2 regions of the Streptomyces sp. NBC_00019 genome follow, and region 1 is predicted to be linked to the other one. Evidence: riboswitches for the same ligand, from Rfam matches in the RefSeq annotation. Region 1 holds a riboswitch; the other holds the start of a gene.
The links. A riboswitch is a leader RNA that binds a small molecule or an ion and turns the genes downstream of it on or off. The one in region 1 is predicted to bind cyclic di-AMP.
Positions count from the first base shown of each region.

Region 2: it holds a riboswitch for cyclic di-AMP, as region 1 does, so the genes downstream of both, OHU89_RS30445 (NlpC/P60 family protein) here and OHU89_RS21285 (transglycosylase family protein) in region 1, are expected to answer to the same signal.

Region 1 is NZ_CP108302.1:4,539,149-4,543,156, forward strand. Features, by position in the region: gene eno (phosphopyruvate hydratase) at 28-1,308, opposite strand; gene OHU89_RS21285 (transglycosylase family protein) at 1,639-2,328, opposite strand; cyclic di-AMP (ydaO/yuaA leader) riboswitch at 2,332-2,499, opposite strand; gene OHU89_RS21290 (transglycosylase family protein) at 2,704-3,627, opposite strand; gene OHU89_RS21295 (RNA-guided endonuclease InsQ/TnpB family protein) at 3,832-4,008, opposite strand, start outside.
Region 2 is NZ_CP108302.1:6,417,550-6,421,557, reverse strand. Features, by position in the region: gene pcrA (DNA helicase PcrA) at 1-650, opposite strand, end outside; cyclic di-AMP (ydaO/yuaA leader) riboswitch at 1,104-1,271, shown strand; gene OHU89_RS30445 (NlpC/P60 family protein) at 1,280-2,434, shown strand; gene OHU89_RS30440 (hypothetical protein) at 2,455-2,826, opposite strand; gene OHU89_RS30435 (tellurite resistance/C4-dicarboxylate transporter family protein) at 3,296-4,008, shown strand, end outside.

The sequences.
Region 1 (4,008 bases):
ACTGGCTAAGGCTTAGCCCTGCCGAGATCAGCCCTTGAAGCGGGGGAACGCCGAGCGGCCGGCGTACACCGCGGCGTCGTCGAGGATCTCCTCGATGCGCAGCAGCTGGTTGTACTTGGCGACGCGGTCCGAGCGGGCCGGGGCGCCGGTCTTGATCTGACCGCAGTTCACCGCGACGGCGAGGTCGGCGATGGTGACGTCCTCGGTCTCGCCGGAGCGGTGGGACATCATGCACTTGAAGCCGTTGCGCTGGGCCATCTCGACGGCGTCCAGCGTCTCGGTCAGCGAGCCGATCTGGTTCACCTTGACGAGCAGGGCGTTGGCGGAGCCCTCCTCGATGCCGCGGGCCAGGCGCTCGGGGTTGGTGACGAACAGGTCGTCGCCGACGATCTGGACCTTGTCACCGATCTTCGCGGTGATGGTGTTCCAGCCGGCCCAGTCGTCCTCGTACAGCGGGTCCTCGATGGAGACGAGCGGGTACGCGGAGACGAGCTCCTCGTAGTACTCGGTCATCTCGGCGGCCGAGCGGGACTTGCCCTCGAACTCGTACTTGCCGTCCTTGTAGAACTCGGACGCGGCGACGTCGAGCGCGAGCGCGATCTGCTCGCCGGGGACGTAACCGGCCTGCTTGATGGCCTCGATGATGAGGTCGAGCGCGGCGCGGTTGGACTCCAGGTTCGGCGCGAAGCCGCCCTCGTCGCCGAGGCCGGTGGACAGGCCCTTGGTCTTCAGCACCTTCTTGAGGGTGTGGTAGACCTCGGCGCCCCAGCGCAGCGCCTCGGAGAAGGACTCCGCGCCGATCGGGGCGATCATGAACTCCTGGATGTCCACGTTGGAGTCGGCGTGCGAGCCGCCGTTAAGGATGTTCATCATCGGAACGGGCAGCAGGTGCGCGTTCGGGCCGCCCAGGTAGCGGAAGAGCGGGAGGTCGCTGGCCTCGGAGGCGGCGTGGGCGACGGCGAGGGAGACGCCGAGGATGGCGTTGGCGCCGAGCGAGCCCTTGTTGTCGGTGGCGTCCAGGTCGAACATGGCCTGGTCGATCAGGCGCTGCTCGGTGGCGTCGTAGCCGACGAGCTCCGGGCCGATCTGCTCGATGACGGCGAGGACGGCCTTCTCGACACCCTTGCCCAGGTAGCGGTTGGGGTCACCGTCGCGGAGCTCGATGGCCTCGAAGGCACCCGTGGAGGCGCCGGACGGAACGGCGGCACGACCCGTGCTGCCGTCGTCGAGGCCGACCTCGACCTCGACCGTGGGGTTGCCTCGGGAGTCCAGGATTTCCCGGGCTACGACGACGTCGATGGACGGCACGAGCATCTCCTTCATGGGATGTGACACGGTCCGCCGGGACCGCGGTGTGTTCTGCGAGACGAGCCTAACCGGCTCGGGGCGATCGGCCACCGCGTGGACCGCCCCGTGGACAGAACCGAGAGTAAATTGTTTCTGAACGGAACAAAGACGCTTTCGGAAACCTGACAGAAACCGGCGCAGAAAAAAGCCCCGCCCCGGTGCGTACGGGGGAACACGCACCGGAGCGGGGAGCCCGTGGGGACGGGGGGACCCTCACGAGGCCTTCAGTATGAGGACCACGGATGTGAGGGCACTGTGGTTCAGCTGGGTCCTGCTTGAGTGCCGCAGCCCTTACTTGAGGTGCAGCTGCTGACCCGGGTAGATGAAGTCGGCGTCGCTGACGATGTCCTTGTTCAGCTTGAACAGCTTCTGCCAGCCGCCCTTGACGTCGTGCTCCTCGGCGATGGCGCTGAGGGTGTCACCCGTGACGACCTTGTACTCGCCGTCGCCCTTCTTGACCTTCTTGCCGGTCGGGGTGGTGACGGTCTTCTTGGCGGCCGGGCGCTCGGAGGAGCGGGAGGCCCCCTGCTCGGAGGAGCGGGTGCTGGTGCCACTGTCGCTGGAGGAGCTGCTGCCCGAGGAGCTCGACGAGCCGCCGCCGGTGTAGCTCGCGCTGGACAGGCCGACGCCGCAGGACGGCCAGGCACCCTTGCCCTGACCCGCGAGGACCTTCTCGGCGATCTCGATCTGCTGCGCCTTGGTGGCCTGGTTGGCCTGCGAGGCGTACGCCGTGCCGCCGTACGCGGCCCAGGTGGAGGCGGAGAACTGCAGACCGCCGTAGTAGCCGTTGCCGGTGTTGATGGCCCAGTTGCCGCCCGACTCGCACTGGGCGACGGCGTCCCACTCGGAGGCGGTGGCGGCGGAGGCGTTGCCGGCCGCCATCAGCGGGGCGGCTATGGCGACACCGGTGACGCCGGCGAGCGCGGCGGCGCGGGTGGCCTTGGACGGACGACGGTGCTTGCCCTTACCGGAAAACAGCATGGTGGATCCCCTCACCGACGCCTGCGAGGTGAGCTGTCGGGTTCGGGCCGGTTGAGTTGCCCGGCCGCGCATCTCGCGATGCGCGACTTCACCCCAAGCCGGACCAGCGTGAACCGCTGGGCCCGGCACTTACCTTGGGTCCCCCGCTCCTGCCTACGGCGCATGACGCGACGACTGTTCCCGTACGGCCGCTGGCAGGATTCGGCGTTGCGGCAGACGGGGCTCGCGGTGACGAGCGGTGTTGACCGTAGACAGGGAATCCGGGGAATTTCAAAGACGATCAGGGCTTCTGAGACTCATCCCACACTTTCGCCAAACCGGACATTTGATGTGAAGTGTGGCGTGAACTACCGGCATTTCTCTGGGGTTTTCGCCCTATTCGCTACCGAGTACGAGGGTCTGACCGGGCTCGATGCTGCTCGGGTCGGCGCCGATGACCTGCCTGTTCTCGGTGTAGAGCCGGCGCCATCCGCCGTCGACGTCAAGGGAGTCGGCGATGGAGGCGAGCGTGTCGCCGACGCGGACGGTGTACGAGCCCTCGTCGGCGCTCGCGCCGCGGTGCCGGCCGGTGCTCTCCTTGGCGGCGGAGAGGGCGCCGGTGTCGACGAGAGCCGAAGAGCCGCCTTCTTGCCAGGAGTTGTCCGATTCGTCACTCTTTGCCGGTGCTGTGGATGGACTGTCGGACGGCTGTGATTCTTCGGCGCCGGGGTCAGAGGTGTCCGACCTGGAAGAGTTGTCCGCTTCGGTGGACGCCGAGGGCGAGGGGGTCGAGTCGGCGGAGGACTCGGTCGACGAGTCGGACGATCCGGAGGAGTTGGACAGTCCGGACGAGCCAGGCGAATCGGATGATTCAGATGAACCCGACTCTTCGGATGCCGACGGGGTGCCGCTCTCGACGCCGGTGTCGACATCGTCCGAGGCCGAGTCCTTGCTCAGCCCGTTCAGCAGACCGCAGGTGCCCCAGACGCCGACGCCCTGGTCCGCGAGGACCTTCTCGGCGACGGCTATCTGCTGGTTGCGGCTGGCGAGGTCGGGGCTCGTGGCGTAGTCGAGGCCACCGTGCTTCTCCCAGTTCTCCTGGGAGAGCTTGAGCCCGCCGTAGTAGCCGTCGCCCTTGTTCGCGCTCCAGGAACCGTCGGTCTCGCACTTGGCGACCTGGTCCCAGGTATTCCCGTCGGCCGCGCTCGCGCCGGTGGCGCCGAGAAGCGGGATCGCGATGGCGGAGCCGGTCACTCCGGCCGCGACGAGGAGTGCCGGAGCCTGGCGGGGGCGACGGTGACGACCGTTCCCGGTGAGCATGCGGAGGCCTTTCGCGAGACAACAGTGACCGGCGCGGCGGGTGGAGACAGTCACCGCGCTGATGCGTGAACGTATCGGCAGTCGATCACTTGTCACAAGTTAATGCCGCGTAGATCACGTGAAGATCACAGAGTTGAGGGCGGGTCATGTTTGGCCGGTTCCAGCACAACTCCCGCTGTGACACGCATTGACATCCTCCCCCTCTTAAAAGAGGGGGATTCCAACCCAGTTGGGTTGAGGTTCACGGACGCTCGACCGCTTGGTGGACGGTGTCGTCCCTCCGGCACCGGCTGTTCGCCGGGGGCGGGGGATCCCGCCCTGTCCTGCCGCGACGTTGATACTCGCGTTGGTGTCCGCGTTGCAGGTGAAGCCGCAGGAGGA
Region 2 (4,008 bases), 1.9 Mb from region 1:
ATCAGCTCGTTCTTGAGGTTGCTGATCTTGGCACTGAAGGACTTGGGCGGGAAGCGCTTGGGGTCGAGGTCGAGGTCACGGCAGACCAGGGCCATCAGACGCTTGGAGTCGGCCGCGTCGTAGATCGAGAACGACGACGTGAAGCCGAGCTTCTTGGATTCCCTCCGCAGGATCCGCACGCACGCGCTGTGGAACGTCATCACCCACATCGCGTTCGCCCGCGGGCCGACGAGCTGCTCGACGCGCTCCTTCATCTCGCCCGCGGCCTTGTTGGTGAAGGTGATCGCGAGGATCTGGCCCGGGTGGACGTTGCGCTCGGCCAGCAGGTAGGCGATGCGGTGGGTGAGCACCCGCGTCTTGCCGGATCCGGCGCCGGCCACGATGAGCAGCGGGGTGTCGGAGTGGACGACGGCCGCGCGCTGGTTCTCGTTGAGCCCGTCGATGAGCGCGGCCGCGTCCAGGACCGGGCGCGGGGCGCCGTCGCGGTAGTACGCGTCCCGGTCCGGCGGCACGTCGAACCGGCCGCCGAACAGGTCGTCCGGAACGGGTTCCGGTACGTGCTCGTCCTCGGGCGGCGGCGGGGGCTCTTCCTCGCGGCCCTTAGGGGCTTGGAGGTCCGCCAGGAAACTGTCGTCAAAGAGGCTGCTCATCGCTCTCCGAGTCTAGGGCTCCCCACTGACACCCCGCCGCCGCCCTGAGAACATGGGCTCTTTTCGGCGGCGGCCGCGGAGGCCGCCTCAGAATCCGAGGATCTTCCGGACCTGGCCACCAGGGACCTCCTCACCCTCCGCCACCGTTCTGTCACGATCCGCGACCGGCCAGGTGGAGACGTACAACTTGCCGTCACACGGGTCGACGACCACGCCCGAGCTTGCCGAGGCACTTCCTGCCGTCGCGGCCGGAAGCGGGCGGACGTCACCACTTCGCACAAAATGCGTATAAGTCATTGCAGATCACTCCGTACTCACCACCGCGAGCACCGTCCTGACCTAAGGTCACGAAAATGTATCGGGCCTATCGGACATCAACCTTCACAGGGGCCACACCCGTTGGCTACCGTGCCGGAAGGCCGTACGACCCCCACCGGCGAACGTCGCCGGGCCGCGCGGCCTCCGCCGAATCCGGAGCGCCGCCGCGCACCCGGAACCGGGGACCCACCGAACTTGGGGTGAATCGGCCGACTCCCGTACCGGGAACGGCCGTAGGGCAACCCTTCCGAACCACCCGCCCGAACCCGACAGCTAACTCGGTAGGCGGAGCATGGAAGGAGTCGCCGACCTTGGCGTCGCACCGTAAGTCGCCTCCCCCGGGTACGCGCGTAGCCGGCATACGCACACCCGCTCTCGCCACGGCCGCCCTCACCTCCGTGGCCCTGCTCTCCCAGACGGCCACCGCCGCGCCCTCGACCGATGACAAGCCGAGCATCGAGGAAGTCGAGAAGAAGGTCGACGACCTCTACCGCCAGGCGGAGTCGGCGACCGAGAAGTACAACTCGGCCAAGGAGAAGACCTCCAAGCAGCGCAAGGAGGTCGACACCCTCCTCGACGACGTCGCCCAGCGCACCCAGAAGCTCAACGAGGCCCGCGAGGAGCTCGGCACCTTCGCCGCGGCCCAGTACCGCACCGGCGCCTCCGCGCCCGACACCGCGACCTTCCTGCTCGCGGACTCCCCGCAGGACTACTTCGACCAGACGCAGCTGATGGGCCGTATGACGTCCCGCCAGAAGGACGCGGTCGACGACTACGTCTCCGAGCAGTCCGCGACGATGAAGAAGCGCCAGGAGGCCACCGACAGCCTCGAGACGCTCTCCGATTCGCAGAGCGACCTGAAGACCGCCAAGGCGACCGTCCAGCGGAAGCTGTCCGCCGCGCGCGAGCTGCTGTCTCAGCTGACCGCCGAGGAGAAGGCGCGCCTCGCGGCGATCGAGAAGAAGAAGCAGGAGGAGGCCGCCCGCAAGGCCGCCGAGCTGGCGGAGCAGCAGGCGGCCGAGCAGAAGGCGGCGGAGGAAGCAGCCGCGGCCGAGGAGTCGGCGAGCAGCTCGTCGTCGTCCTCGGAGGCCTCGGACTCCTCGTACGCCACGAAGGCCGAGAAGGCCCTCGCCTTCGCCCGCTCACAGGTCGGCAAGCCGTACGTCTGGGGCGCCACCGGCCCCGACTCCTACGACTGCTCCGGCCTCACCCAGGCCGCCTGGAACGCCGCCGGCATCTCCCTCCCTCGCACCACCTACGACCAGGTGAACGCCGGCACCACGGTCACCCTCGCCAACGCCCAGCCCGGCGACCTCGTCTTCTTCTACGACGATGTCACCCACGTCGGCATCTATATCGGCAACGGCAAGATGATCCACGCGCCGAAGCCGGGGGCGTACGTGCGCGAGGAGTCCATCTACTACGACGGTGAGTCGGCTATCCACAGCGTGGTGCGGCCGGCCTGACGCGCGGCAGGGCCCTGGCGTCAGTGACCTCCCCGGTTCTCGACACAGGGCCCTTCGCCGGGCTGGGGCTCGGCGTAGACGCCGTGCACCTCGCCGGTCAGCTCGTCCTTCGTCACCCGTCCGGAGACACACACGACGCCCGTGTAGACGGCGTAGTACCCGTTCCCGACGAAGACCCCGTGCTTCTCACCGCACCCGACACGCTCCAGCGCCGCCTCGACCCGTTCGTCACCGAAGACACCGAACTCCCCCGACCCGCCCTCCTTCCGGACCTTCGCCAGCTCCGCGAGGATCAGCTCGGCCGACGCCTGCCCACTGGCCTGCTGCTCCGCACTCAAGGGCGCCCGCATGCGGTACGCGTGGTTGTCGGCGTAGTTGGGGGGAGCGTCCACAGGTCCGTCCTGCTGTCCTCCGGCCGTGTTCGAGGCGGAGGGTGAGGGGGAGGAAGGCAGGGCGGTGGGCGTCGCTGTGGACTGCGCGCACTTCGGCGGGGGCGGATAGGAGTAGGTCGGAGTGGCCGACCGCGCGGCGCCGGCTCCATTGGCCGCCCCACCTTTTTGACTCCCGCATGCGGTGAGACTGACCGCCACGAGGGCGGCGCCGACGAGGGCGAATGATCGTCTGAGGGACATGGCGAGAGTCTGGCGCCCCGGACGGTCGATTGTCATGAGCGGAACTACTCAGATGACGCCCAGGTGGGCGGGGTCCGACGTGATCCGGCGGGCGTGGGACACATCTGCCATCACTCAGTGCACCGGCCGCCGAGCCGCGCCCCCTCCCGTGCCTGCGCCCGCGCGTATTTGCCCGCGCCCGCTCGCGCGCCCTGCCCTCGAGCTGGGCCGCGCTCCTTAGCATCGCCCCATGTCCGGCGCCTCCTCCCGCTCCCCTCACTCCCCCCTCCCCGCCTGGTGGGCCCAGCGGCCGCCCGCCGCCGGGGCTGCCGTGATGGCGACCGGCATCGTGTCCGTCGGTCTGCATCTGACGGGGCACGAGACCCTGTCGCGGATCGCCCTCGTCCTGGCAGGCGTCGCGTGGGTCGCGTTGGCCGCCGACTTCGCCGTACGGCTGCTGTGGGACCGGGCGAGGTGGGTGGCGGAGGCCGAGACGCCGGGCGCGCTCACCGCCGTAGCGGCTACGGCCGTGCTCGGTACCCGTGTCTCGGCGCTCGGCTTGCAGCAGCTCGCCGAGGCGCTGCTCGCGATCGCCGCGCTGTTGTGGCCGGTGCTGATCGCGCTGGTCGTGACGCACTGGACGCGGCGGATGCCGGGGGCGGTGTTCCTGGCCTGCGTCGCCACGCAGGGTCTCGCGGTGCTCGGTGCCACGCTCGCCTCGGCCGAGTCGACGGCGTGGCTCGCCCACGCGGCGCTCGTGCTGTTCTGGCTCGGCCTCGTGCTCTACGGCATCGCCCTGGCCCGCTTCGACCCGCGGCAGGTGACCGCGGGCGCCGGGGACCACTGGGTGGCCGGCGGGGCGCTCGCCATCTCGGCGCTCGCCGGGTCGAAGCTCGTCGCGGCCGACAGCGCGCCGCTGTACCTGTGGAACGACGACGACAGCGGCGTCCTGCGGGCCGTGAC